Regions from separate parts of the Mycoplana sp. 10N416 genome, predicted to be linked through region 4. Evidence: riboswitches for the same ligand, from Rfam matches in the RefSeq annotation. Region 4 holds a riboswitch; each other region holds the start of a gene.

Region 1 (7,362 bases), on a different contig from region 4:
CGACATCTTCCTCTACAACCAGACCGCCATGGTCATCACGCTCGTCTATATCTTCGTGCCGTTCATGGTGATGCCGCTTTACACGGTGCTCGACAACATTCCGAAACGGCTGATTGAAGCCTCGGAAGACCTTGGCGTCGGGCCGTTCATGACATTCATCCAGGTCATTTTGCCGCTCTCGCTTGGTGGCGTCATCGCAGGATCGACCATGACCTTCTGTCTGGCTTTCGGCGATTTCGTCGCCCCGGTCTTGGTCGGGGGGCCCGATGGCACCATGGTCGCCAACCTGCTGCAGACGCAGTTCGGCGCGGCGCTCAACTGGCCGCTCGGTTCGGCGCTCGCCACGCTGGTGCTGATCCTCGTTCTCGTTCTCCTGCAGATTTCCAGCCGCCTCGACCGGGCAGGCCGGATCAACATGACCTGAGGAGCCTGAGATGCAGTCCTTGAGATGGTGGCAGAAGGGATTGGTGGGCGTCAGCCTCGGCGTGCTCGCGTTCCTCTACCTGCCAATCGTTATGCTCATCCTGTTCTCGTTCAACGACAGCAAGGTGACGTCCTTTCCGCTTTCCGGCTTCACGCTCCACTGGTACGAGGCCTTCCTTGCCAATGAGGGCATGCTGCGGGCGCTGTGGAACAGCCTTGTGGTGGCGGTCTGCGCAACGCTCGTCAGCCTCGTCGTCGGCGTGACCGCGGCCCTCGCCCTCGATCGCTACGACTTCCCCGGAAAGAGGCTGTTCCAGAATGCCATCCTGCTTCCGCTGAGCCTGCCCGGCCTCGTCACCGGCATTGCGATGCTGAACTTCTACAAGCAGATCGGCATTCCGCAGAGCCTGACAGCCGTCGTCATCGGTCACGCGACCGCGTTGCTCGGCGTCGTCGTCTCGCAGGTCATGGCGCGGCTTGCCAAGCTCAACCGTCGCCAGCTCGAAGCCTCCGCGGACCTTGGGGCAACGCCGATCGAGACCTTCCGGCGGGTCACCCTGCCGTCAATCCGCAGCTCCGTCATCGGCTCGGCATTGCTCTGCTTCACGCTGTCCTTCGACGAAATCCCGGTGACCTATTTCCTGACGGGCCGCGAGGTGACCCTGCCGATCTACATCTATTCCACCTTGAGACGGGGCATCACGCCCGAGATCAACGCGGTCGGCTCACTTATCGTCGCTGCCTCCTTCATCCTCATCATCCTCTCGGTCACGCTTCTGCGTGACCGCCGTTAGCCGCAGACCAACAGGGAGAACACCATGGACGCCACAACCTATACCCACGACTTCTGGCGCTCGAAGGCGTCGTCATTGAAGTTCCGCACGCAGCACTTCATTGATGGCCAGTACGTCGCCTCGGCCGACGGCCGCACCTTCCCCTCGATCAATCCCGCCACGGGCAGCACGATCACCGAAGTGGCGCGCGGCGGGCAGGCCGAAATCAATCGGGCTGTGGCCGTCGCCCGCAAGGCGTTCAAGTCCGGCTCCTGGTCGCGGATGGACCCGCGGTCACGCATGGCCGTTCTCGAAAAATTCTCGGCGCTCGTGGAAAGCAATGCCGAGGAATTCGCGGTGCTCGATAGCCTCGACATGGGCAAGCCTGTCATGGACATGATGAACATCGACATTCCCGGCTCGGTGATGTCGCTGAAATTCTTCGCCGAGACGATCGACAAGATCGAGGGAGCCGTGACCTCCACTGCGTCCAGCGCGCTGCACTATATCTTGCGGCAGCCTCTTGGCGTCGTCGGCCTGATCGTCCCGTGGAACTACCCGTTGATGATGGCCGCCTGGAAACTCGGGCCTGCGCTCGCAACCGGAAACTCGGTCGTTCTCAAGCCCGCCGAGCAATCCCCGCTCTCGGCCAACCTCCTTGCGGAGCTCTTCATCGAGGCGGGTGGCCCTCCCGGTGTCTTCAATGTCGTACACGGCCTCGGCGAGGAGGCCGGCAAGGCGCTCGCGCTCCACAATGACGTCGACAAGATCGGCTTCACCGGCTCGACCGAGGTCGGCAAGCTGCTGATGATCTACGCCGGACAGTCGAACATGAAGCGCGTATCGACCGAGTGCGGCGGCAAGACGCCCCAGATCATTCTCGAGGACTACGACGATCTCGACACCGCCGTGACCTATGCGGTGAACGGCATCTACGGCAACCAGGGCGAGGTCTGCAACGCCGGCTCGCGCATTCTCGTCCAGAAGAGCATCCACGACGATTTCGTCGATCGTTTCGTTGCCCGGACGCAGCAGAATTTCGTGCTCGGCGACCCGCTCGATCCGTCGACGACGATCGGGCCGCTGGTGACCTCCTCGCACCAGAAGCGAGTGCTGAACTATATCGACATCGGCCGCAAGGAAGGCGCGTCGCTCAAGTTCGGCGGCGGCACCTTCGCCGGCGCACCATCGGGAGCCTATGTCGAGCCGACCCTGTTCACGGGGGTCAACAACACGATGCAGATCGCGCGCGAGGAGATCTTCGGGCCGGTTGCCGCCATCATCCCCGTTGATGGCGTCGACCAGGCAATCGAGATCGCCAATGACTCGATTTACGGCCTCGCCGCTTCGATCTGGACCCGTGACATCGCCAAGGCTCACAACTTCGCCCGCGACATCGAAGCGGGTGTCGTCTGGGTCAACTGCTTCGACCACGGCGACATGACGTCCATCTGGGGCGGCTTCAAGCAAACCGGCAACGGCCGCGACAAATGCCTCGAGGCGTTGACGCAATACACCCAGACAAAATCTGTCTGGGTAAACCTGGCCTGAGAATGATGGCCCGACGGTCGAACGGCACTGTCGGGCCGCCCTTCGGGGCCTATTTGCCAAGTCCGCAATGCTCCGAACTCGGACCTCGTCGGTAAGAACTGCGATGTGACAGCAAGTCCTTGACGACGCATGTCAGGTGGGCATATCTGAGCGTGACGGTTCCCCAACGATGACTCTGAGGGGATTAATAGGGAACACGGTAAGGACGACCCAAGAGGGACCAAGACCGTGGCTGCCCCCGCAACTGTAGGCGGATTGCCGGTAATCCTCGGGCCATTTGGCCATGCCACTGCGACGTTTCGCGGGAAGGCAGATCACCGACAAACATCCGTGAGCCAGGAGACCTGCCGTCAATCACGATCCAATCAGCCGGGCGGGGATGCTCGGAAAGGAGCAGATATGATTGACCTGAACCTTCGTCGTTTTCCGACTTTCAGCCGCCTTGATTGGGCCTTCCGCCGCTAGCGTCTGCGTATCTGTGTCTTCATCCGCTCGCGAGCTGCGCGGCGATGGAGTTGCTAGCTGTTTTTCCTCCTGATCGAGATATTTCATGCGCCAGTTTCTCACCAGTATGACGTTCGCATTCGGCCTGCTCGGCCTTGCCGCACCGAGCCTCGCTGCGACCCAATATCCATTGACCGTCAACAACTGCGGCCGGCCGGTGACGTTCGAAAAAGCGCCCGCAAAGATCGTCTCCATCGGCCAAGGCATGACCGAAGTCCTCTATTCGCTTGGCCTCGCCGACAAGATCGCCGGGACGGCTGTCTGGGTTGGTCCCGTGTTGCCGCAATACGCCGAGGTCAACGCCAAGATCAAACGTCTTTCGGACAACGACCCGAGCTTCGAGTCGGTCGTCGGCGAGGAGCCCGACATGGTTGCAGCCGAATTCGAGTGGCATGTCGGCGCGCAGGGCTCTGTGGGCAGCCGCGACCAGTTCGCCGAACTCGGGATCAACACCTATATCGCGCCGGCGGATTGCGTTGCCAAGGTCAACACCGACGGTGGCGATGGTGTTCGCAAGGAACTGTTCACGATGGACCTGATCTATCAGGAAATCGCGGAGCTCTCGGCGATTTTCGACGTGAAAGAGCGCGGTGACGCGCTTGTCGCCGACCTCAAAAAGCGTGAAGCCGCCGCCGTCGCTTCCGTTGCTGGCGCATCGGCAAAGGCGCTGCCGGTCGTCTTCTGGTTCTCCAGCAAGGAGGTGAGCGGAGACGCCTTCATCGCCGGCAAGAACAGCGCACCGGCCTACATCCTGAAGTCACTTGGGGCACAGAACGTCGTGACGACAGAAGAGGAATGGCCGCTCGTCGGCTGGGAGACGATTGCTGACGCGAATCCCGCCGTCATCGTCATCGCCACTATGGATAGGCGGCGCTACGCGGCCGATGACCCGAAGATCAAGCTCGAGTTCCTGGAAAATGACGCGGTCGCCAGTCAGCTGGACGCGGTGAAGAACAAGCGTTTCGTGATGATGGACGCGCAGTCGATGAATCCGACGATCCGGACGATCGAGGGGATCGAGACATTGGCGAACGGCATCAAGTCCTTCGGTCTGACGCAGTGAGGGGTGCATCTGCATTGTCGCAAAAGGGGTGGGCGCTCTCGGCGCTCACCGCCTGCGCGTTCGTGTTTTTGGGCCTGATGATCAGCCTTGCCGTTTCGATCGGGGAAATATCCATCCCGATCGAAACGGCGGCGAAAGCCGTGTCGAACCGCGTCTTTGGTACAGGCTTCGAGCTTAGCCGCATCCACCAGGGCGTGGTCTGGGATTATCGGCTGAGCCGTGCGCTCGTTGCAGCAAGTGCTGGCGCATCGCTTGCACTCTGCGGCGCAATCCTCCAGGCCTTGCTCCGCAATCCGCTGGCTGAACCCTATGTTCTGGGAATCTCCGCCGGAGCCTCGACCGGAGCGGTATGCGTCATGATCCTTGGCTTCGGCTACGGCGTCCTCAGCCTTTCCAGCGGTGCCTTCATCGGCGCGGTCGTCGCATTCCTGCTCGTCGGGATACTTGCTGCCGGTGCCGGCGGCACCAGCGAACGGATCATTCTGTGCGGTGTTGCCGGGTCGCAGCTTTTCAATGCGCTGACATCGTACATCGTGACGACGTCGGCGAATGCGGAGCAGGCAAGAGGCGTGTTGTTCTGGCTTCTCGGCTCTCTCAGTGGTGTCCGCTGGCCGGACGTCTATCTTTCGGTTCCGGTGGCAATCGCCGGTTTCGTCTTGTGCATGGCCCACGCCCGGTCGTTGGACGCATTTGCGTTCGGTACGGATTCAGCCGCTTCGCTCGGCATTGCCGTAAGGCGGGTGCAGATCGTTCTCCTCGGAGCGACCGCTGTAATGACGGCGACGGTCGTCAGCATGGTCGGGTCGGTCGGCTTCGTCGGTCTGGTCATACCGCACGCGGCGCGCTTTCTGGTCGGTCCGGCGCATCATCGACTGCTTCCCGCATCCGCTCTCGGCGGGGCGATCTTCATGGTCGCCGCGGACATCGTTTCCAGGATCATCATACCCCAACAGATCCTCCCCATCGGCGTGGTCACGGCCCTGTTTGGTGCGCCAGCCTTTGCGGTCATTCTCTATCGCGCTCGGAGGAGTGCATGAGCATCAGCATCGACAAGGTCAATTATGCCGCCGGCGAGGCAGTTATCATCAACGGCGTCACCCTCACGATTGAAAAGGGAAAGGTCCTCGGCTTGCTCGGGCCGAACGGCTCCGGCAAGTCCAGTCTTCTGCGGCTGATTGCCCGGCTGAGAAAGGTCCAGAGCGGCGTCATCCGGCTCGGCAATGACGACGTTTCAACGATTTCAAGGCATGAACTCGCGCGCCGCGTCGCCTTCGTAGAGCAGCAGTCGACAACCGAAACCCAGTTGACGGTGAGCGATGTCGTCCGCCTCGGAAGGACACCCCATCTCAGTGCGTGGTCGTCCTGGACCGTCCAAGATGACGCAGCCGTCCAACGGGCGCTTTCCAGCGTCGGAATGCAGGACCGGGCGGGGCAACTTTGGCAGACGCTTTCCGGTGGCGAGCGCCAGCGCGCTCATATCGCCAGGGCTCTGGCGCAATCGCCGAGCGAGCTTCTACTCGATGAGCCGACCAACCACCTCGATATCCAACACCAACTGGAAATACTGTCCCTCGTCTCCAAGCTCGATCTGACCTGCGTCGTTGCGCTTCACGATCTCAACTTGGCGGCCATGTTCTGTGACAGTTTGGCCGTGCTTCAACACGGGAAGGTCGTGGCAAGCGGTGCACCCGAAGACGTTTTGACCGAGGAACTGATCGGTACGGTGTTCGGCGTCCGTGCTCATGTCGCTAAATCCGCGGTCCATGACCGTTTTCATATTCAGTACCTTGTGAGGTAGGCATGGATGGCAGCAACTTCGATCTCAAGGAAGAGATCAGGGACTATTGGTCCAAACGATCGGAAACGTTTGACCTTGCCTTTGGTCACCTCCTCGAGGATGTTTGCGATAGAGCATGTTCCAACGAAGGTCACAGTGATAAATAAGCTGCGATTGGAGCAATCGATGTTGCAGCATCTGCGGACTGAAAGGGGCATCTGGCTGGCGCTAGTCGCGGCGTGCATCCTTATTCTGCAGTTTGCCGCAGGAGCCAATGCGGCATTCAGCCAAGTCCCATTGGATGCTTTCGGCAATCCCTTGTGCGTGTCTGGTTCTGACCACGGCGCGAAAGAGACCGCTCCCCCCAGCCATCACTCTGGAAAGCCAGATTGCTGCACACTTGCTTGCGGTGCGTCTGCTGCCGCCGCTCTCAATGGCAAACTGATCTATGCCGTTGACCGACCATTTCCTGTTCTTGCAGAACAGGTCAATGCGGAGCGTGATGTTGCCCGTCACCAACTGCTGAACGAGTTTCAGGGAAGCCCGAGAGCGCCTCCGTACTGAGCTAAGTCCGTTCGCGACCGTTCGACAATACCCACTTTACCCATCCGGATTGCACGCCTGGCCCGTATCGGGCGGAGATGCCGGGATTCTATCAGGCCATGCCCCAGCAATTCATCGCCGCGCAACGAAGCAGGCGACATGGAGAAACAAATGTTCAAGAAGCTTATCGCCACCGCAACCATCCTGGCGCTCGGAACCAGCGCGGCCCTGGCCCACGTCACCTTGCAGGTCAAGGAAGCACCCGTCGGCTCGACCTACAAGGCAATCCTGCAGATCCCGCACGGTTGCGAAGGCAAGCCGACGACGACGGTCCGCATTCAGATTCCGGATGGCGTGATCGCCATCAAACCGCAACCGAAACACGGCTGGAAACTGGAGAAGGTAAAGGGCTCCTACGGCAAGACCTACGACTACTATGGTACCCCGACGAGCGAAGGGGTGAAGGAAGTGATCTGGAGTGGGGGCAGCCTTGCCGACGACGAGTATGATGAGTTTGAGTTTCGGGTGTTTCTGACGCCCGATCTAAAAGCAGGGGAAACACTGTATTTTCCCGTCGTGCAGGAGTGCCCGGATGGCATGGCCGAGCGTTGGATTGAGATACCTGCGGCCGGTCAGTCTTCCGATGACCTCGAACTGCCCGCTCCGGGGTTGACGCTGCAAGAGAAGGTCTCCGGACATTGAGCCAATAGTCGGCGCTTTGCGCCAGC
Region 2 (7,362 bases), on a different contig from region 4:
TCCACGCCGAGATCGCCGAACTCGTTGATGATCAGCGCGATCCGCTTGCCATTCGCATTCTGGAGGAGGTTGCGGATCATCGTCGTCTTGCCGGCGCCGAGGAAGCCGGTGATGACGGTGGCGGGAATCTTCTGCTGGAGCATGGCTCAACCCTTCATTTTCAGCGGCAAACCTGCCGCGACAAAATAGACTTCGGTGGCGACTGTCGCCACCTGCTGATGCAATCGCCCGGCGTGGTCGCGGAATTCGCGCGCCATCTTGTTGTCCGGCACGATGCCAAGGCCGACCTCGTTCGAGACGAACACCACACGGCCAGGCGCGGTGACGATCGCGGCGGCAAGATCGTCAAAAGCCGCCTTCATGTCGTGCCCTTCGAGCATAAGGTTCGTCACCCAGAGCGTCAGGCAGTCGACGAGCAGGACCCGATCCTTGCGTGCCGTGTCATTGATGCGCTCCGGCAGCGCCAGCGGCTCCTCGTGCGTAACCCAGCCGTGGCTGCCCCGCTGCGCACGGTGCTGCTCAATGCGCTCGCGCATTTCATCGTCCCAGGCCCTGCCCGTCGCGATGTAATGCTTCGAGAGGCCGGTTTCCGCAGCCAGGCTTTCCGCGAATGCGGATTTTCCGGAACGGGCACCGCCCAGAACCAGGACGGCTCCGGGCGATACGGTTTTCATCAGGCTGCCTTGACGATCTTCTCGTTGGCAAAGCCGAGCGAGAGGCCGAGTACGATCCAGAAGAACAACGTCGTGGCAAGCGCCGCGACGGCGAACTCCGCGCCGAGGACGGCCGGCACGTTGCTGGCAAGATCCGTCGGCTGCGGCGCGCCGTAGACGTGCGGGGCCGCGATCAGGGCGATACCCGCAACCTTGGCACCCAGACCATCCTTCAGGATCAGCAGGTAGAGCCCGCCCGCAGACAGTGCGACGGTCGACAGCCACCAGACCTGTCTCTCGGCAAGGTCGGCTGCAGGGAAGCCCGGAAGCTCCGGCGGCAGGCCGATGGCCGGTAGCAGATGCACGGCAAGCCAGCCGGCTGCACCCCAGAGAGCACCGTTTGCGACCGTGATCGGGTTGCCGGTCACGAGGCTGACGCCTGCGAGAAGCAGGGCAAAGCCCGCCCCCGCCACCAGATTGGCAAGCAGCGTGCCGGAAAAGCGGCTCATGCCGAACATGATGCCGCCCTCGTCCTCATGTGCCTCGCCGCCATGGGCGTAGGCGACCGAAACCGGCGAGAGATAGCCAGCGATTTCGGACAGAACCGCGCCGACGCCGAGCGCGGAATGCTCTTGCGTTGCCTGAGGCTGGGTCTCGGTGCCAGTGCCCGCCGGAGCCGGTTCGGTCCCGCCACCTTCATACTCTTCGGCATGAAGAATGAGCGGAATAACCCGCGCCTCCTGGGCGGCCGTCATCAGGGCACCGGAGAACAACCCGGCCACCAGGGCGGCCAGGAGATATTTGACGATCATGTCACCCCCCTTAGTGGCAGGGGAAGCCGTAGGAGTGGCGCGTGTCGTGCGCGGTATCGTGCAGGACCGACGAATTGGCGAGGCCTGCGCCGAACACCAGGAATCCGCCGAGCAAAAGCGCAACGAGACCGGCATAGAGACGATCGTTGAGAGACAGGGAAACAGAAGAAGAAACGTGAGCAGCCATGACAACCTCCGTGCTGGCAACGGGGAACATCCCCAGGGCGGGCAGTATGCCCTTCATTGGAGGCAGGTCTCCTGGCTCGTGGCGTCAGGCGCAGTTGCGCCGGCGGCTATCCTCGCCTTCCCGGGAAAAAGCGGCATGAAAGGCGGACGATTCGTAGAGATAGAGGCGTCCAGACCCCGGTTCATCATGCCGCCACCCAGTGGCTTTGCCGGTCGTTTCCGATCGGCTGGATAGGCCTCGCCACTCTACAGTCGCGGGGTCGGCCGTGATTGGAGCGCCCTGATTGGGTCCACCCCGTCACATTCCCATTTACGCGCCCGTCCGTTTCCGGACCGGCGCGCCATCCAATAGGCGATGAATATGCCTGACAGTTGCCGAAGTCAATCGACCGTCCGCGTCATCCATCTTCCGAATACCGGCGTCAGGACGGGCGTCCGGGGCCTCAGTATCCGGGGCCGCCCCAGCCACGACGCGGGCGGCCGTAATAGCCGTCCACCGGCCCTTCATAGTATCCATCGACCGGCCCCTCGTAGTAGCCGCCGACAGGCCCTTCCAGATAGCCGTCCACCGGCCCGTCGTACACGCCATAGCCGTCGCTGGAATAGCGATCCGTCTGGTAGCGCTGCCGCGCGACGCGCTGGCGACTGCGTTGCTCGGCGAACTGGCCCGATTCGCGCAACTGTCGGAACTGCTTGCGGGTCAGATAGCCGTCTGCGCGTTGGCCGAGCGAGCGCTGCCATGCCGCAATCGCCGAACGGGTACGCGGGCCGAACACGCCGTCCGCACCGCCCGTATCGTAGCCCAGCACATTCAGCCAACGCTGAGACTGGATACGGGTGCCCGGCTCCAGGTAAGCCTCCCGGACATCGGGCGAGGTTTCAAAAACTGTCGTTTTCGACTGTAACTGCTGCTTTGCGACAGGCTTCTCGGTGACGTCGTCCTTAACGCTTGCATCACCTGCCGCTGTCGCGCCGTCGTTCGTCTGCTTTCCGAGAGCCGCCAATCGCTTGCGTGCCTCCGCCGCAAAGCGGCCGTTCGGAAACTCGTCGAGATACTTTTCGATTGCGCTGGCCGTACCATTGAGAACGGCCCGGCTCCAGCTGTTGTCCTCGCGACGGGCAAGGCGCTCGACCTCATCGGCCTCAGCCTTGGTCGCCGTGGCCGCAGTCGAACTGTCCGGCTCAGTGGAAGGTGCCTTGGTTTCCATTGTGCCGGCAGGCGAATCGGGGGGCACGGGCGCCGTCGACCCGGTGTTGGCGTCCGCAGCTTGGCCTGCTTTCTGTCGCGCGGCCGCTGCGGCCTCTTCGGCCTTGGCCCGTTCGGCTTCGGCTGCATCCCGCGCCGCCTCCGCCCTTGCCCTTTCCGCCTCTGCGGCATCCGCCTTGGCCCGGGCCTCGGTTTCTGCCTGGACGGCTTGTTCGGCCTTGATCCGCGCGGCTTCCGCCGCCGCCTCGATGCGCTTGCGCTCGGCCTCGGCGGCCGCCTGCTCCGCTTCTGCCTTCGCCCTTGCTTCCTCGGCGACCTTGGCCTCCTGTTCAGCCTTCAGGCGCGCGGCTTCGGCCCGCGCCTGCTGCTCCGCCTTCAATCGCTCGGCCTGGGCGGCCTCCTCGGCCGCCTTGCGCTCGATCTCGGCCTGCGCCTCTGCGGCGCGCTTGGCTTCCGCCTCCGCGCGCGCCTGCTCTTCCTTGCGCAATTGCTCAGCTTCTTCCAGGCGCTTGCGCTCTGCCTCGACGGCAAGCTTTTCTTGCTCGACCTTTGCCTTCTCGGCGGCAATCCTGGCCTCTTCCTCGGTTTTCAGACGCGCAGCTTCGGCTTCGGCGGCGCGCTTTTCCTCCTCGGCCTTGGCCTTTTCGGCCGCGACCTTCGCCTCTTCCTCGGCTTTCAGTCGTGCAGCCTCGGCGGCCTTCTGGTCGGCTTGGGCCTTTTCCTTCGTGGAAGGAGCGGCTGACCCTTGCGCGGATCCCTCCGCCTCCTTGGCAGGTTTGGCGACGCCGGCGGCGTTCAGTTCGGCAAGGCGAATCCGGGCCATCGAGGCGAACGTGCCGTTCGGATACTGCTTCAGGTAGCTTTCATATCCCGCCGGATCGCTGCTGGCCGAAATCTTCTGCCACAGCGAAAATTCCGATTCCCACTTTTTGGACGCGCTGGCAGGCGGTTGCGTTTCAGCCCCCTGCACCGCTGGTCCGCCGGCGACGGCGAGCCCCAGCAAGCAGGCCAATCCGAGTTTCGCAAAACGCGCGCTCGTCATCAATTTCCCTTTCGATCGCTGCGGAAGCACCCTCCGCAAGCTAGCCCCAACTGGACGCCAATCAAGGCCATGGCATCGGATTCCGGCACAACTTTGATCCCGCCGCACTGCCGGCCAATCGCCGGCAGTGCGTGGATATCTGCAGTTACTGACGTTTGGCGAAAGTCGCTTAATCGGGAAAACTCAATCACATTGCAAAAGCTGAGCCAGCCATCGCGGGTCCAGCGCGGCCTCGAGTTCGGCCGCCACTCCATCCAGAGCCTCATCGACCGCCCTGCGATAGTCGAAGCCGCCACCCGCAATCCCGAATTCCGCCAGAAGGCGAGCCCGGAAGGCATCGCTCGACAAAAGCCCGTGCAGATAGGTGCCGAAAACGCGCCCGTCAGGAGACGTCGCCCCATCCGGTCGGCCGTCGATCTCCACGGCGGGCCGGGCACAGTCCGGACCGGTGGTCCGGCCGAGATGGATCTCGTAGCCCTCGAGCGGCACGTCGTAGCGAAGCGACCGCGCCGCGCTGTTGCGCACCGTCTTTTCCGGCGCCATTACGGTCTCCACGTCCAGAAGACCAAGGCCTTCGATCTCTCGCCCGCTGCCCTCGATGCCGAGCGGATCGCTCACACGCCGGCCCAGCATCTGGTAGCCGCCGCATATTCCGATGATACGTCCGCCGCGGCGGTGGTGTTGCTCTAGGTCGCGATCCCAGCCCTGCGCCCGCAAGTCCTTCAGGTCTGCGATCGTGGATTTGGAACCGGGAAGGACGACGAGACCGGCATCGGAGGGTATGCGCTCGCCCGGCCGGACGAAGACGAGATCAACGTCGGGCTCCAGACGCAGCGGATCGAGATCATCGAAATTGGCGATGCGGGACAACACCGGCACGGCCGCCCGCAGCGCCTGCGCCCGGCCCGTCGCCAGCCGCTCCAGCACCACCGAGTCCTCCGCCGGCAGTTGGCGGGCATGTTTCAGCCACGGCACCACCCCGAAGCAGGGCCAGCCGGTATGCGCCTCGACCGCCCGGATTCCGTCATCGAACAGCGTCACGTCGCCACGGAACTTGTTGATGAGGTAGCCCGTCACCATCGAACGGTCCTCTTCGGGCAGAATCGCATGCGTTCCGACCAGCGCGGCGATGACGCCACCGCGATCGATGTCGCCGACGAGTACCACCGGCACACCGGCCCGGGTCGCAAACCCCATGTTGGCGATATCTCCGGCCCTGAGATTGACTTCTGCGGGCGAGCCGGCCCCCTCCACGACGACTAGGTCAGCACCCTCGCTGATCGCCTCGAAACTCTCCATCACCGCGCCGAGCAGCTTGGGCTTCAGCGCCTGGTAATCCCGGCCCTTCGCCTGCCCGAACACCTTGCCCTGAACGACGATCTGACTGCCAGTGTCGGACTGCGGCTTGAGCAGAACCGGATTCATGTGCACCGTCGACGGCACGCGTGCCGCCATCGCCTGCAACCACTGTGCCCGGCCTATCTCGCCACCGTCGGACGAAACGGCGGCGTTGTTCGACATGTTTTGCGGCTTGAACGGCCTGACCTTAAGCCCACGGTTCGAGGCGATCCGGCACAGGCCCGCGACCAGCACCGTCTTGCCGACATCGGAGCCGGTTCCCTGCAACATGATCTTGCGTGTCATGCGCCTTCACTAGCATCGTGTCCATTGAGCGCAAAGTCCTGAAAACGGCGCCTCACGACCGCGATCCGCCACCGCGGACCAGCTTCGTCGGCACGCAACGGGCACGACCGCGTCGACGATAGTCGATTTACGACATGCGACGCCGGAAACGGTTGCGATTTCAGCAATTCTCCAGCGTATATCACCGCCTGAATGCGACTCTGATGCGCCGACGGTGAGAAGGACCAAGACCATGCTGTACATCTTCAGCAAACCGAATTTCGTTCAGATCGCATGGAATGGCCGCATGCCGGAAAGCCAGTCGCGCGTGCGCAATGTCGTCGCCGACGCACCGTTTGGCCCGCTACGCCTCATCCGCACAGGCAATGTCGGCTGACACGGAAGCGATTGCACCGAGGCGCCCTTGCCCGGTCGGGAGGGCGCTTTTCCTTGCGCAAGAATCAAAGAAAAAGCCGCAGTGCAGTTTTGCCCGCGGCTGGTCCGAAACACGGACAACGCCGGATACGCACCGGCGATACTCGCCCCCGGTACGCACTACCTGAACCGGGGACAGGCAGTAGCTTGGCTGCCGTGACGACACAATTAGCCGCACATCGTTACCGGAACGTTATTGAAAGCTTAAGCAAAGATGAATTGCTCACTTTTGTTGGCGGATGAGGTCATTTTCGCCGCCACCGCCGCTATGCCGCGAACATAACCGCGCCGGATCGACGTCCCAGCGGCAGCGAGGTTGATTTCTATGCTGGAATCCTTACGCTGACGACTGCGATAAGGACACGATCGGCCGGTGACAGGTTCGATTTCGCCGAACGGCATAAGATGGGTGTCGCCGCAAGCAGGGTATCGACCTGCCTGACGCGCTTATCGGCCCCCGGCCTGACGCTTGTGACGACCGGGCAGCACAGGAAATGCAGAGCCCTGTGCTCCAGATGGTTTGCTGCATCGAAACTGGGAGGTCTTGTGACCATGAGGAAGCTGCTCGCTTCAACCATCCTAGCCGCCGGGCTCTATGCCGGCGCCGGGTCCGCACAGGCTGCCGATTGCGGCAGCGTTTCCATTGCAGAAATGAACTGGGCATCGGCGGGTGTCGCCGCCCAGGTCGACAAGATCATTCTCGAGAACGGCTACGGCTGCACGGTCACCCTCGTGACCGGCGACACGATGCCGACCTTTGCATCGATGAACGAGAAGTCCGAGCCGGACATGGCCCCGGAATTCTGGGTGGATTCGGTGCGAACCGCGCTCGACGCCGCGCTCGCCGAAGGCCGCCTTATCCAGGCCGCGCCGCTGCTGTCCGAGGGCGGCGTACAGGGCTGGTGGATTCCCAAGTTCCTCGCCGACGCGCATCCGGACATCAAGACGGTCCAGGACGCCCTGGCGCATCCGGAACTGTTCCCCGCACCGGAAGACCCCGCACGCGCCGCCGTCTACAACTGTCCTGCAGGCTGGAACTGCCAGGTTTCCACCGCCAATCTCTACAAGGCGCTCGGCGCCGAACAGAAGGGGTTCGACCTAGTCGACACCGGCTCGGCCGCCGGGCTGGATGGATCGATCGCCAATGCCTTCGAGAAGAAGATCGGCTGGCTCGGCTACTATTGGGCGCCGACGGCAATCCTGGGCAAGTACGAGATGATCAAGCTGCCCTTCGGCGTCGAGCATGACAAAAAGGAGTGGGATTCGTGCACCGCCATTCCGGATTGCCCGAACCCGAAGGTGAACGGCTATCCCGTCGCCAGCGTCTATACGATCGTGACCAAGCAGTTCGCGGAAAAAGCAAGCGTTGCCATGGATTACGTCAAAACGCGCAAGTGGGACAAC
Region 3 (7,362 bases), on a different contig from region 4:
GCGCAGCCCGGTAGCGCACTTGACTGGGGGTCAAGGGGTCGTGGGTTCGAATCCCGCCGCTCCGACCATTGAAGACCTTGATTTTGCTACCACATCAAGGAAGTGCCAAGACGAAGTCATTGGCAAAATGAGAACATTCCAGATACAGACTCACGGTGTCGGCGCGGGCTATCCCGAAATAGATGCCGGAACGTTCTCGATGACGCTGACGGGCCAATGTCGTCATCACTGTGCTGGCCACCCTTCATGCGTCGATCTCATCGCTCACCGGCCCGTCGCTTGACTTTTCATGCCGCCGCACCGATCCTGCCATCCGGGCAATTCTAGCGCCTGGGTTGTGAGGATTGGCTGATGGCGTCCTGCACGTGTCATCGACTGAGTTCGGCAGCGATCGCCCTGCCCCGGCTTGGCGCCCCCCCTTCCTCGCCAGTCCACCGACGCCGCCTCCGCTTCATTCATCATGCGGGTAGCTTGATCACGGGCTCGTAGCCCCTGGCGCGGGCCGTCGCGACCAGGGGAAAATTTCAGCGACTTGGACCTCGTTTGGAGCGCGCAACGAACATCGTTGCGGCGAAAGTGAGATTTTAGATGCCCGTGGAACCGATCAGTTGCAAACTCACCCCTAATGACATGGCGATCCTGGAGACCATACTCGACCGCCTGCCCGATGCGAGCGATCCGCTCGCGGTCTTGCTTCGAGCGAAGTTGGCGGTCGCGGAGATCTACTGCAGCGGTGCAATCCCGCCTGATGTCGTCACAATCAATAGCCGTGTGACCTACAGGTTTGAAGGATGCAGCCCTCACACCGTGGTGATCGTGCAGGCGGAACTCCCCGTCGAGGCCGTACCGCACGCGCTATCGATTCACGACCCGCTTGGTTTGGCACTTTTCGGGCTTTCGGAAGGTGATACTGCAGCGGTGATGCCGGACGACGGATGGCCGCGAACGGTCATCGTCGAGAAAGTGGTGCCCCGGTCGGAGCAACGTCACGGGGAGCCTGCGGAAACCTCGCGTGTCATCTCATTTCCGGCCCGCGCAATGCCGGCACCCTTCGACCGGAACGACGGCGACGACCCGGGACCGAGTGCGGCTTGACGGGCTGATTGCAACAAGCAGGGCGGTAAAAAGGCCGGCGCAGGGTTCGAGGTTGACCGAGCCATCCGGCACAGCGCAACTCGTTTTACCCACCCACGTATTTGGCAACCGTATCCTTCGACTACTTCCGCTTCAGCCGCTTGGACCACTCCAGCGCCTTGCCGAGACCGGCCGGCGCCCACGGGGAGCCTTTGAGGCCGATCTTCCCACGGAGGCTCATGCCGCCGATGATCAGCCGATTAACGCGGGACTTGACGAAGGAAAGCGACGCAAAGTGCAGGCCGGTCACCGGCAGGTAAGGGTTGCGGCGCAGCGACCCGTAGATCTCGACCCGCGTCGTTTCCTTGTAGCTCGGGCAGCGCGCATGGAAGCCGTGCGTGTCGGCTACGATCAGCGTGTTCGCTTTCACCACCATCCTCACGGGCTGGCCGTAGCCGAGCGCTGTCAATTCTTCCGGCATGATGCGCAGCGAGCCACGCGCAGAGTACTTGTTCTCGATCGTATCCGAGTTTTCGCTGATGCGCTTTTCCCACGCCATGCGCTGCGGCGTCACCTTGTGCGAACCCGGCACGTACGAGAACGGCCCGTCTTCGTCGCCCACGTCCTTCAGGAAAAGCCAGGCCTTGGCGGTGGGCTGGAAGGTATCGCTGTGCAGCGCCGTCTGCGGGTCGGATGCAGTCTCCTTGGACGGCGTCGAAGGCAGCGCCATCACGACCTGGACGACGAGCAGCGGCTGGCCATCGTGCGAAGAGACGTAACGCAGGAGGTTCGACATGCGAGGATCGTTGCGCGCTGCCTTGAAACCCGGCAGCCGCTCCAGATCGCTGTCATCGATCAGTGCGCGGCGGGTGACAGTGGTCCCCTGCAGCATGTCGTAGCGGTCGAAATCGCTGTTCTCCAGTTCCGCCGTCACCTTGGCAAAGACTTCGGCCGGCAGGAAATTCTCAATTCGAACGAAGCCGTTCTCCTCGTATTCACGCCGCTGCTCGGGTGTGACGAGTTGCGCGAGCGACTTGCGCCGCCGGTCCGCCATGTCCATTGCCACCGCCACGCGTTTCGCGTGCAGGCCCATCCTGTTCAGCGTCTTGCTGCCAATGATCGGATTGTCGGCAAAGGATTTGGCACCCGATGCGAGCTGGAGGGCGTAGAACGGACTCAGCAGGACGGAAGTGAGGCGCATACAAAACCTATAGGTGTGGACGCAATCGGATAGGATGCACTGTGCTACACCATGGGCCGGGCGAGATCAATTCCACCCGGCGGCGCGAACCTGATTTCCAAAATCAGCTGTTTCGACGGCCATCACGGCGATTAATCACATTTCCATGAGCGCGTTGCTCCGGCGCTCCTGCAACGTATGATGATGTGATGCCAGCAATTCCCCTGTCCGGAGTCGCCGCAGTGTTCTTGTGCTCGCGCCGATCGATGGTTCTGGCGACCTCCGCCCTCCTCCTCGCCATGGCCGTACCGGCTCGGGCAGACGACGTCTGCGCAGATCTTCACTCGCGTCTTGCGGCCCTCACGAGTGTGGAAATTCCGACCGGCGACGGCGCCCCCGATTCCAGCGCCATCACCGAGCAGAACAATCAGTTGCAGAGCGCGAGAGCTAGTCTGCGCCAGCTTGGCTGCAGCACGGGCAGCGTCAAGGTCTACCGGACGTCGACTGCCCGCCAATGTAGCGAACTCGCCGCCTCGGTCGAACGAATGGACCGCAACCTCAGGAATATAGAGGCAGGGCGCAGCGCACTTGCGTCGCTGGAAAACGGACAGGAAGCCCGCGCCCGTATCCTTGCGGCGATCGAAGCGCACGGTTGCGGCAGTGGCGACGAACCAAGCACGGCGCAGGCCAGCCAGGCTGCGGAAGCGCCCTTGCCCGATGGCGAGTTTCCGCTTGACGGCCTGGCGACCCGCTACGTTACCAGCGGCGGTTCGGGCGGCAGATTGCGCACGGTCTGCGTCAGAACCTGCGACGGCGGGTTCTTCCCCGTAACCTCAGGCGCTTCCCCGCTCGACTTCCGGCGAGACCAGCGGGTCTGCGCCAGGTTGTGTCCGCAGACGGAAACCGAACTCTTCTACCAGGCGCTCGATTCCGTCGACAGCGGCGAGATGGTCTCGACCGTCACCGGCAGGCTCTACAGACAACTGCCGGCAGCCTTCGCCTATCGCACACGCGGCCTGCCCAAGCCGCAAGCCTGTGGCTGCGGCCGGCTTGCCTACACCAGCCCGGCAACGGGTACCGGAACCATCAAGGACAACACCGGCTCCGTCACGACGATCCGCATGCACCCGGTGGGCAGCGCCGCGTCAAAGGTCGTGATCGAGCGTCCTTACGATCCGGAGAAGGACAAGGTGCGCAATGTCGGCCCTGTTTTCGTCCCGGACGAACCCAAGATCGATCTGCGCAACCCCGCGGGCGCGAACTGAACCGTCTTTACCGCCGCTCTCCCCACCGCTCGGCATAAACGAGCTCGTCGAGCGGCAATCGTTGCCGCCAGCCTTTCACTGCGAGTTCCGGTTCGCGATAGAGCTCGTCGACGAAGCCGAGGCAAAGCCAGGCGACGATTTCGACCCGTTCGGGAATGCCCAGGAGCGCACGAATATCCGCGTCGTGAAAAATGCTGACCCAGCCGACGCCGACGCCCTCCGCCCGGGCCGCAAGCCACAGGTTCTGAACCGCGCACACGGTCGAATACACGTCCATGCGCGGATTGTGCGTGCGGCCCAGCACCACGGCTCCGCCACGGTCCGGATCGCAGGTCACGCAGATGCTGACCGGAGCCTTCAGGAGGCCCTCGAGCTTCAGCGAGCGATAAAGTGACTGGCGCTCGCCGGCAAACATCATCGCCGCCTCCTCGTTGGCACGCTCAAATGCCCTGTGCGCTTGCGCACGCACGTCCTGGTCGCGAATGACGATGAAGTTCCATGGCTGCATGAAACCCACCGAGGGTGCCAGATGCGCCGCGCGAAGCAAGCGCTCGAGCAGGTCTTCGGGCACCGGTTCTGGCAGGAACTGGTCGCGCACATCGCGGCGCGTTTCGATCGCACGGTATACGGCTGCCCGCTCGGCGGGCGAAAATGGCTGTGCGTGGACGAGATCGTCCTTTGGCAGAGGCTGCATCGTCATCTCCCCAACAATGCATGAAACCGTCCGCCGTCCGCGCGGGTTGGTCTATCTCGCCAGGCCGGTCTTCTGACTTCGGATCCTCCGGCCGCGCCGCCTTCCCGGTTGAAGCACCAGTGGCGTTCGGAAGGGTCGATCCTTCCAGGCTTGGCCGTCCCCGTCACAGCGTTGGGCACGTTTCGGCTTCGAGGCTGGAGTTGCCAAGGTGTCTGCGCTCAGATCGAACGCATGGCGTCAGCCCCACCGAATTCCCGATTCTCCCCTGCTCGCGCAAGGGCACCTGACGGGCGACACTTGCGCACGCCGGTGCCTACGATGCAAGGCCGGGGCCGACGATGGCGTGTCGCGAATAGACAACCCCGATGTCTTTTGCCGCGCTGTCCTCATCGGGCGCCGCAAACACGGCACGGTTGCGGCCACCGTTCTTAGCGGTATAGAGCGCCGTATCGGCAACCACCATGAGGTCGTGCACGGTCCGGCCATGCTCGGGGTAGACAGCGACGCCAGCGCTGCTGCCGACAGCCAGCAGTTGTCCGCCGAACGGAATTGGGATCTGCGCGTCGCGCACCAGGCCATTGGCAAGATCGAGGAGAGCCTGCCTGTCGGTCATGCCGTGAAGCAGCACTGCGAACTCGTCGCCACCCAGGCGCGCCACCACTCCCTTGTCGGCGACCCTGCCCAGAAACCGGGAAGCGATCGTCCTGAGCACGGCGTCGCCGGCTGCGTGACCATGCCGATCGTTGACGGCCTTGAACTGATCGAGGTCGACCGCGAAGACGGCAAACGGACGGGTGTCCTTGTCGAGCAGTTCCTTCATGGCATCGTCAAAGCCGGAACGGTTGAGCAAGCCGGTCAGCGCATCGTGGCAGGCGAGATACGCATTTCGCGCTTCGCTTCGCTCCAGGGCCCGCACAGTCGAGGCGAACTTCAGCGCGACGAAACCCATGACCACGACGAAGATCGCGACCAGGGCGGTGATCTGCGGCATCGCCATCGACCAGACGAACGAGCCGGGGCGGTTCGGGCGCCAGGACGCAGCCATCGGGTTGAAGGCGTCGCCGCCGACACCGGTGAGCAAGAGATCGCTATCCTCGGTCGTGATCGGCAAGAAGCCCAGATCGCGGATCCCCAGGCGCTGCTCGGAATTCGCCAGCATCTTGGCCGTGATCGGCTTGACGGTGACCAACAGCACAGGCTTCTTGCGCGCATCCGGAATAAAAAGCCGCTTGGGGACGACGGACTGCACCACGATGATGCTCATCGTGCCGTCGATCATTCGCATTCCGGTGACGTTGATCTGCGCCAATGTCGGCGACAAGACGCCGCCGCTCTCGGCCGGCTTTGCAAGAAGCCAGCCGTCGCGCGTACGGCTGAGCGCCGCATAGTAGGCCGCTTCGGCGCGTTTGGTCAGGTCGCTGACCCAGTAGAGCAATTGGTCGGCATCATGCGGCCGAACGACGTGGCGATTGTGGACGGCCAGGACCGTCTCTTCGCCCGGCTTCGTGAAGACCATCCAGGAAAAGCCGAAATCGCTCCAGAGCCAGTCGCGCAACTCCCGGCGGATGAAATCGTCGCTGAACGAGCCGTCGGCCAGTTCATCGAAGCCTCGATCCCAGACGGACATTCCGCTCTGGTAAAGCACAACCTGTTCGATCTGCTGGCGGAACTCGTTCTTGACCAGCGTCTTTTCGGAGGTCGCAACAAAATCGTTCGCCTGCCGGATCGAGTAGTCAAGCACCATGAAATTGGCGGACGCGAACAGAGCGACGATCACGATCGCCGCAAGACCAATCATGATCTTGACGCTGCTCCGGCGCGCGACCGGACCCTCAGCCCCAGCATTCGCCATGTCTTTCCCCACCGACATGCTGGCGGTCTGCATTGCCGCCTTTTGCGTTTTGTCGCGGCACTTTGGCGCAAAAAGCGGGAATATTCCCTTAAGCAGCCTGGTTTCCGAACGGTTAAAATCTGAAGCTGCAGAACGGCCCTTGAAGCGTCACATGGTCGAGCCGCGAGCGCGTCAACCTGCAGGGGCGTAGCGCACAAAGGCGAACTCGTCGCCATCGGGTGACCAGTTCGGCACATTCATCGTCCCCTGCCCGCCGAGCAATTCGAACAGCACTCGGTCGTTTCGGCCGTCGGCATCCATCAACCGGAGGCGGACGCGCTGGTCACGGGGATGGTCAAGCACGTCGGCATCGTAGGAAAGCACGAGCAGGTGTCGCCCGTCCGGCGACGGATGCGGGAACCAGTCTGCCCATTGGCTGTCGGTGATGCGCGCGACCTCGCGATTTTCCGGCCGAACACACCAGATCTGCATGCGCCCGCTCCGGCTCGAATTGAAGTAGATGCGACCATCGGCCGACCAGTCCGGTCCGTCGTTGCGCCCCTCGCCGAACGTCAGCCGCTCCTCCTCGCCGCCTTCGACCGGGATCGTATAGATGTCAAAGAGATCCTCGCGGATACCGCAATAACAAATCCGTTTCCCATCCGGCGACCAGCCGTGCCAGTAGGACGGCAGCTTTGGCGTCACAAGGCGTGGCGTGCCACCCTCGGCGGGCAAAATGTAGATGGCCGACTTGCCGAATTCCGTCTTGTCGCAGATGGCCAGCCAACGCCCGTCCGGCGACAGGCCGTGATCGTTGTTGCAGCGGGTCGCAAATCCGGTGTCGAGCGGCAAAGGCGAGCCGCCGTCAAGCGGCAGCCGGTAGAGCCGGCCGTCGCCATTGATGATGAGAGACCGGCCGTCACGAGAAAAGTTCGGCGCTTCTACCAGTTGGTCGGTCTCCCAGGCGACGCGCGTCAGTCCCGTCCTGATGTTGTGTATCTCGACCGAGCTGCGCATCATCGCTCATCCCTGTCTCATCGGTCGCGGAACCGGTTGGTGATCGGATAGCGCCGGTCGCGGCCAAAATTCTTCTTGGTGATCTTCACGCCAGGTGCCGACTGCCGGCGCTTGTATTCGGCAATGTAGAGCAGGTGCTCGATACGATGGACGGTCGCTTCGTCATGGCCACGCGCGACGATCTCTTCGGTGCCCATCTCGTTTTCCACCAGGCACTCCAGGATGTCGTCGAGCACCGGATAGGGCGGCAGCGAATCCTGGTCGGTCTGGTTTGGCCGCAATTCGGCGGACGGTGCCTTGT
Region 4 (7,362 bases):
CCTGCGCCGCCGTGCGCCACTCAAGCATATGCTTGCGGCTGACGAACAGACGAAAGAGCGACCGGACGATCGCGTCGGCCATCAGAGCCGCCTGATCCGCGATGAAGACGATGCGCAGCGCCACCTGGGCATTTGCCGCGCGGACATCGGAGAGGATGGTCTGCAGGTGCGCTCGGGCGACGATGTCGCTGCGGCGCGGTACCGCGCCGGTGATCAGCGACAGCGTCGGCGCCACGAACAGCAAGAAGATGAGCACCAGCTGCCAGATCAAGGCCTGGCGCGGCTCCATGTAATACCAGCCCATGACCGAGGCGACGAGCCAGCCGATCGGGATGAGGCAGCGGCGCAGGTTGTCATACATTTTCCAGCGACCGAGCATGGAGACGCCGCTGGAGGGCTTGAAGATGTAGGGCAAGAGCTGCCAGTCCCCGCGGGCCCAGCGATGCTGGCGCGAGCTCTCCACCTCGTAGCGGATCGGGAAGTCCTCGATGAACTCGACGTCGGTCACGAGCGCGCAGCGTGCGTAGGAGCCTTCGAGGAGGTCATGCGAGAGAATGGTGTTTTCCTCGATTCGCCCCTTCAGCGCCGCCTCGAACGCATCGACGTGATAGAGGCCCTTGCCGGTGAAGGTGCCCTCGCCGGCGAGATCCTGATAGACGTCGGATACCGTAAAGACATACGGATCGACGCCGCGATTGGCGGAGAAAATCCGCTGGAAGGTCGAGGCTTCGTCACCGGTCGTCAGCGACGGCGTCACGCGCGGCTGCAGGATACTGTAGCCGGCGACGACCTGCTGGGTCGTCGGATCGATCTGGGGGCGGTTGATCGGATGGAACAGTTTGCCGACGAGCTTGGTCGCGGCGTCACGCATCAGGCGCGTGTCGGAATCGAGCGTCAGCACGTACTGGACATTGTCGGGTATGATGTTGGCGCCGGGCAGGAAGCTCGTATCGCCGTCGCCGCGCAGTAGCAGATTCAGTTCATGCAGCTTGCCGCGCTTGCGCTCCCAGCCCATCCACACGCCTTCCTGGGCATTGAACAGCCGGCGGCGGTGCAGGAGATAGAAGCGGGTTCGGCCGTCATAGGCATAGCGCGCCGAAAGCTGCGCAATCTCGCGCTTGGCATATTCCAGGACTTCCAGGTCTTCCGGCGTCTCCTCGACCTTGCTGTCGGTCCAGTCGCTGACGAGCGCGAAGTAGATCTCGCCACGGGGATTGGCGAGGTAATGAACCTCCAGGTTGCGCACGAGTTCGTCGACATGGTCGCGCTTGGAGATGAGGCAGGGAACCGCAACCAGCGTGCGCGCCTCCTCCGGAATGCCTTCGCGGAACTCGTAGCCCACCAGGCGCGTCGGCTTCACGCACAGGGTGACGACGGTGTTGAACAGGCCGACCGCGCCTTCCGATGCCGGCAGCGCGAAAAGGATCAGCATGATCAGCCAGGCGCCGTCGGGAATGTCCATCTGGTCGAGAAAGAAATAGACCCCGATCATCGCCAGAAGCGTCAGCAGTGTCACCGGCCCCGCAATTGCGAACCAGTTTAGGGCCCGCGTGAAACGGACAATGCGTTGCAGGATGGACGGCCGGTAGCCGATGCGCCGTTCCAGGAGCCCGTGCTTTTTCCCGATGAGATAGGCGCCGACATTGGCCTCGTGAGCGCCGGCGACATTGCCGGCGGCCATGTCCTCCGCGGTCATGGCAAGCGCGGTCTGGGTCACCTCCAGCTCGGTCCGGCCCGAGCGGCGGGCGAGTTTTTCGATCGTGTCGCGATAGGCGTTGCGCGAACCGAAGTCGAGATCGTTGTAGTCGGACCCTTCACGAAGGGCGGCGTCCAACCGGCTGACGCTCTCGACCCAGACCGGCCATTCCGTGTCGTCGATCGCGCGCAGACTCTTGATGAGATTGCTCATCGTGGCGTTGCCGGACGACAGGCGGTTCTGCTCGGCGACAAGCACCTCCTCGAGATCGCTGCCGCGCGCTTCGATCTGGCGTTCCAGCCATTGGATCGCCGCACCGGAGGCCTGCAGACCGTCACGAAGTCGGTAGAGAAGTTGGGCGACGAAGGTGTTGTCGGCGACGAGCTCTTCGATCTCGCGCAGGATCACGACGCTCCGCTCCGGATCGTTCTGCCGGATCAGTTCGTCGGCGATCTCATTTGCCTTGCGCCGCATGCCACGCGACTGCTCCACGCGGATCGAGATCCGTCGCAGGTTTTCGATCAGGATGAAGCGGATGATCGACGGCAATGCCCAGAGCTCGCCGATCTTGAAGGCCTCGATCTTCTGGAAGCCTTCGACGATCGCCGTCAGGCTGTCGCGCGATACGCTGCTGTGGGTATGGGCGACATAGAGCCACCCCAGCGCCATCGTGCGCGGGATATCGACGTCGCCAACCTTCATCGTCGGTAGCTGGCGATAGAAGCGGCGCGGAAAATCGCGACGTACCTCCTGGACGGCCTCCTCGACGACATAATAGTTGTCGAGCAGCCACTCGGCCGCCGGCGTGATGGCGGCCCCTGCTTCGACGTCGCGGGCGATCGTCCGGTAGACGCGAAAGATCTCCCGCTCGTTTTCCTTCTGGCGCGCGCGAAACTCGAACGGCTTGAAACCCGGCAGGGTGCTTGCACCGTCACGCGCCAGGTCTTCGCCGCAGGCGCTCAGCTCTTCGAGTGTGAAATAGGTATCCCGGATCGAATCGTTGTAGTCGATCTGTTTGGATTCCGTCTCGCGCGGCGAAGGCTGGGGTCGATTGTGAAGGGGCATTTGCTTGTTTCTGGGTTCGAGCAACGTGGATTTGTGCCGCAATCCTGGATCGCGGATCGCATTTCGGCGGACGAAGTTCACTCGTGCGCCACCATGAACCATGACGCCTTCATGCGTCCTTTGCGTGCCGCCGCCAGTCCTGAAGGGGGGCGGAATACGCAAGCCCGCGCACCTTGATCATGGCGCGATATGGCTCAGGCGACACGCAAATGTGCATCGGGGCCGCGTGGTGCATGAAAACAGCATTTTTTAGCCGCAAAGGGAGGTGGTTGCAACAAGGCGGCTGGGCAAGAGGGTCACTCCTTGGCAAGAGGCGCACAACTGGCAAAAAATTCGATCCCCCCTAAACAATCCACGGTGAACAGGGGCTGAACGCAAAGCGCAGCAAGGGGTTCCAAAATCGGCCGGTATCTGTCGACAAGACCGGCTGTGTCATTGACAGGACCGGCGCCATCGGGCCAACGTAAGCCATCAGGGTTCTTTCGAATCGTTCTCGATCCGGAGCTAAGAGGGAAGCCGGTGCGATGCCCCACAAGGGGCATCAAGACCGGCGCTGCCCCCGCAACTGTAAGCGGTGAGCTGCTGTCGCCGATGCCACTGGCACGATCACGTGCCGGGAAGGCAAGACAGCCGCAACGACCCGCAAGCCAGGAGACCTGCCCTGATGAACTTGTAACGTCCATGGGCGGGGTGTCCCACGGCTGCGCTTGCTCCGCGAGAGCGGAATTTTTAGCTCGCGTGCGTCCGGTCATCCCCCAATTGCAGATTGGGGAAGTCATGCTTGTCACCGTTGAAACCAATCCCTCCGAATCCGGGCGACCGGAAGCGGTGTTCGTCTCCTGGCTGCTGTGGCAGCCGCGCGGGGCCGATCTCCAGACCGAAGCGCTGAAGGAGCTTTGCAAGCTCGCGCGCTATGCAGACCGAAACCCGGACATCGCCCGTCTGCGGTCGCTCTTTGCCACGCTGGCTGAGCGGGAGAAGCTTCATTAGCAACTTACCGCATAAAGACATATTGACATAAAGATATCCTTATGTGATCTCCGATGCAGACAATTCTGCATCGGAGGGCTTTGCCATGGCAGCAGCCGACCTCAACGACCTATTCGGTCCCGAACTTTCACCTCGCACTGGCAAGGACATCGCCGACGCGCTTCAAACCGCTGCGAAGGAACGCATTCTCGTTCTCGACGGCGCCATGGGCACGGAAATCCAGACGCTTGGCCTCATCGAGGCGGATTTCCGCGGCAGCCGTTTCGGCGACTGCGCCTGCCACCAGCAGGGCAACAACGACCTCCTGACGCTAACGCAGCCGGCCGCGATTGAGGACATCCACTATCGCTACGCGCTTGCCGGCGCGGACATCCTGGAGACCAATACGTTTTCCTCCACCGCGATCGCCCAGGCCGACTACGGCATGGAAGCACTCGTCTATGAACTGAACCGCGACGGCGCGCGACTGGCCCGCCGTGCCGGGTTGCGTGCGCAGGAAAAGGACGGCAAGCGCCGTTTCGTCGCCGGGGCGCTCGGGCCAACGAACCGCACCGCCTCGATCTCGCCCGACGTCAACAATCCCGGCTACCGCGCCGTCACCTTCGATGATCTCCAGCTCGCCTATGCCGACCAGCTGCGTGGCCTCATCGACGGCGGCGCCGACATCATCCTGATCGAGACGATCTTCGACACGCTGAACGCCAAGGCGGCGATCTTTGCGACCAGGGAAGTGTTCGCCGAGAAGGGCATCGAGCTGCCCGTCATGATCTCCGGCACGATCACCGACCTGTCCGGCCGCACGCTTTCCGGCCAGACGCCGGAAGCGTTCTGGAACTCGGTGCGCCACGCACAGCCGTTTTCGATCGGCCTCAACTGTGCCCTCGGCGCCAACGCGATGCGTGCGCATCTGGACGAGATTTCATCCGTTGCCGACACCTTCGTCTGCGCCTATCCGAATGCCGGCCTGCCGAACGCCTTCGGCAAGTACGACGAGACGCCGGAACAGATGGCCGCGCAGATCGAAGGCTTCATGCGCGACGGTCTCGTCAACATCGTCGGCGGTTGCTGCGGCTCCACGCCCGCGCACATCAGGGCCATTGCCGAGGCGGCCGGCCGCCACGCACCCCGCCAGATCCCGGACATTCCGCGCCACATGCGCCTGTCGGGGCTGGAACCCTTCACGCTCACCAAGGACATTCCCTTCGTCAACGTCGGCGAGCGCACAAACGTCACCGGCTCGGCGAAATTCCGCAAGCTGATCACCGCTGGCGACTTTGCGGCAGCCCTCGAGGTCGCCCGCGACCAGGTGGCGAACGGCGCCCAGATCATCGACATAAACATGGACGAGGGCCTGATCGATTCGGCAAGGGCGATGACGGAGTTCCTCAACCGCATCGCCGCCGAGCCGGACATCGCCCGCGTGCCGATCATGATCGATTCGTCCAAATGGGAGGTGATCGAGGCTGGCCTGAAATGCGTGCAGGGCAAGCCGCTCGTGAACTCGATCTCACTGAAGGAAGGCGAGGAAGCCTTCCTTCATCACGCCCGCCTCGTGCGTGCCTATGGCGCCGCCGTAGTCGTCATGGCCTTTGACGAAAAGGGCCAGGCCGACACGCAGCAGCGCAAGGTCGAGATCTGCAGCCGCGCCTACCAGCTCCTGACCGAGGTGGCCGGTGTGCCGCCCGAGGACATCATCTTCGATCCGAACATCTTCGCCGTCGCCACCGGCATCGAGGAACACGACAATTACGGCGTCGACTTCATCGAGGCCGCGCGCCAGATCGTGGCGACGCTGCCGCACGTACATGTTTCGGGTGGCGTCTCCAACCTTTCCTTCTCCTTCCGCGGCAACGAACCCGTGCGCGAGGCAATGCATGCGGTGTTCCTCTACCACGCGATCCACGCCGGCATGGACATGGGGATCGTCAACGCCGGCCAGCTTGCGGTCTATGACACGATTGACGCCGAGCTGCGCGAGGCCTGCGAGGATGTCGTGCTGAACCGCGCTCCCAAAGCCGGCGGCACGGCGACGGAACGTCTCCTGGAGATTGCCGAGCGCTTCAAGGGCGCCGGCGGCAGGGAGGCGAAGGAGAAGGATCTCGCCTGGCGCGAATGGCCGGTCGAGAAGCGGCTGGAGCACGCGCTCGTCAACGGCATCACCGAATTCATCGAGGCGGACACGGAGGAGGCCCGCCTTGCCGCCGAGCGGCCGCTGCATGTCATCGAGGGCCCGCTGATGGCCGGCATGAACGTCGTCGGCGACCTCTTCGGCGCGGGAAAGATGTTCCTGCCGCAGGTGGTGAAGTCCGCCCGGGTGATGAAGCAAGCGGTTGCGGTGCTGCTGCCCTACATGGAGGCGGAAAAGCTCGCCGGCGGCGGCGTCGCACGCCAGAGCGCCGGCAAGATCCTGATGGCGACGGTGAAGGGTGACGTGCACGACATCGGCAAGAACATCGTCGGCGTCGTGCTCGCCTGCAACAACTACGAGATCATCGACCTCGGCGTCATGGTGCCGGCGGTCAGGATTCTTGAAACCGCCCGCGCTGAAAAGGTCGACATCATCGGCCTCTCCGGCCTGATCACGCCGTCGCTGGACGAGATGGCGCATGTGGCAAGCGAGATGGACCGTGAAGGCTTCGACATTCCGCTCCTGATCGGCGGCGCAACCACGAGCCGCGTGCACACGGCCGTGAAAATCCATCCGCGCTACCAACAGGGCCAGGCCGTCTACGTCACCGACGCCAGCCGTGCCGTCGGCATCGTCTCCAGCCTGCTGTCGGCGGAGGCGAAGCCGGGTTATGTCGAGACGCTGCAGGCCGAATACCGCAAGGTCGCCGACGCCCACATGCGGGCGGAAGCCGAAAAGCAACGCCTGCCGCTGGCGCGGGCGCGCGAAAACGCCTTCAAGCCCGACTGGCCGGCCTGCCGGCCGAAGACGCCCTCCTTCCTCGGCAGCCGTGTCTGGCAGGACTGGGATCTGGCCGACCTTGCCCGCTACATCGACTGGACGCCGTTCTTCCAGACCTGGGAACTGAAGGGCGTCTATCCGAGGATCCTCGACGACGAAAAGCAGGGCGAGGCCGCCCGCCAGCTCTTTGCCGATGCACAGGCGATGCTGGAGAAGATCATCGCCGAAAAATGGTTCACCCCGAAGGCGGTCGTCGGCTTCTGGCCGGCGAATGCCTTCGGTGACGACATCCGCCTCTTCACCGACGAGAGCCGGAACGCGGAGCTTGCGACCTTCTTCACCCTGCGCCAGCAGTTGTCGAAGCGCGATGGCCGGCCGAACCTCGCGCTCTCCGATTTCGTCGCGCCGCAGGAAAGCGGACTTTCCGACTATATCGGCGGTTTCGTCGTCACCGCCGGAATCGGCGAGATCGCCATTGCCGAACGCTTCGAGCGCGCGAACGACGACTATTCGTCGATCCTGGTCAAGGCGCTGGCCGACCGCTTCGCCGAGGCGTTTGCCGAGCGCTTGCACGAATATGTCCGCAAGGAACTCTGGGCCTACGCGCCGGAGGAAAGCTACACGCCGCAGGAGCTGGTCGCCGAGCCCTATGCCGGCATTCGTCCCGCACCGGGCTATCCGGCCCAGCCCGACCACACGGAAA

Evidence for each region. A riboswitch is a leader RNA that binds a small molecule or an ion and turns the genes downstream of it on or off. The one in region 4 is predicted to bind cobalamin.
Region 1: it holds a riboswitch for cobalamin, as region 4 does, so the genes downstream of both, AC1DDS_RS23745 (ABC transporter substrate-binding protein) here and AC1DDS_RS05900 (hypothetical protein) in region 4, are expected to answer to the same signal.
Region 2: it holds a riboswitch for cobalamin, as region 4 does, so the genes downstream of both, AC1DDS_RS13575 (CbtB domain-containing protein) here and AC1DDS_RS05900 (hypothetical protein) in region 4, are expected to answer to the same signal.
Region 3: it holds a riboswitch for cobalamin, as region 4 does, so the genes downstream of both, bluB (5,6-dimethylbenzimidazole synthase) here and AC1DDS_RS05900 (hypothetical protein) in region 4, are expected to answer to the same signal.

What each region holds. Positions count from the first base shown of each region.
Region 1 is NZ_JBFTIM010000020.1:31,430-38,791, forward strand. It holds gene AC1DDS_RS23725 (ABC transporter permease) at 1-424, shown strand, start outside; gene AC1DDS_RS23730 (ABC transporter permease) at 435-1,217, shown strand; gene AC1DDS_RS23735 (aldehyde dehydrogenase) at 1,242-2,747, shown strand; cobalamin riboswitch at 2,887-3,113, shown strand; gene AC1DDS_RS23740 (hypothetical protein) at 3,102-3,299, opposite strand; gene AC1DDS_RS23745 (ABC transporter substrate-binding protein) at 3,298-4,314, shown strand; gene AC1DDS_RS23750 (FecCD family ABC transporter permease) at 4,329-5,351, shown strand; gene AC1DDS_RS23755 (ABC transporter ATP-binding protein) at 5,348-6,112, shown strand; partial or broken gene AC1DDS_RS23760 (SAM-dependent methyltransferase) at 6,115-6,201, shown strand; gene AC1DDS_RS23765 (hypothetical protein) at 6,278-6,655, shown strand; gene AC1DDS_RS23770 (YcnI family copper-binding membrane protein) at 6,806-7,336, shown strand.
Region 2 is NZ_JBFTIM010000006.1:41,482-48,843, forward strand. It holds gene cobW (cobalamin biosynthesis protein CobW) at 1-143, opposite strand, end outside; gene cobU (bifunctional adenosylcobinamide kinase/adenosylcobinamide-phosphate guanylyltransferase) at 147-674, opposite strand; gene AC1DDS_RS13570 (CbtA family protein) at 674-1,465, opposite strand; gene AC1DDS_RS13575 (CbtB domain-containing protein) at 1,476-1,652, opposite strand; cobalamin riboswitch at 1,697-2,012, opposite strand; gene AC1DDS_RS13580 (peptidoglycan-binding domain-containing protein) at 2,095-3,900, opposite strand; gene AC1DDS_RS13585 (cobyric acid synthase) at 4,084-5,544, opposite strand; gene AC1DDS_RS13590 (hypothetical protein) at 5,777-5,920, shown strand; gene AC1DDS_RS13595 (ABC transporter substrate-binding protein) at 6,511-7,362, shown strand, end outside.
Region 3 is NZ_JBFTIM010000001.1:45,910-53,271, forward strand. It holds tRNA gene AC1DDS_RS00220 (tRNA-Pro) at 1-68, shown strand, start outside; gene AC1DDS_RS00225 (GreA/GreB family elongation factor) at 589-1,095, shown strand; gene AC1DDS_RS00230 (phytanoyl-CoA dioxygenase family protein) at 1,217-2,275, opposite strand; gene AC1DDS_RS00235 (DUF2865 domain-containing protein) at 2,464-3,519, shown strand; gene bluB (5,6-dimethylbenzimidazole synthase) at 3,527-4,213, opposite strand; cobalamin riboswitch at 4,259-4,515, opposite strand; gene AC1DDS_RS00245 (diguanylate cyclase domain-containing protein) at 4,527-6,065, opposite strand; gene AC1DDS_RS00250 (TolB family protein) at 6,237-7,061, opposite strand; gene AC1DDS_RS00255 (NAD+ synthase) at 7,079-7,362, opposite strand, start outside.
Region 4 is NZ_JBFTIM010000002.1:338,301-345,662, forward strand. It holds gene AC1DDS_RS05895 (glycoside hydrolase family 94 protein) at 1-2,761, opposite strand, end outside; cobalamin riboswitch at 3,219-3,439, shown strand; gene AC1DDS_RS05900 (hypothetical protein) at 3,539-3,751, shown strand; gene metH (methionine synthase) at 3,837-7,362, shown strand, end outside.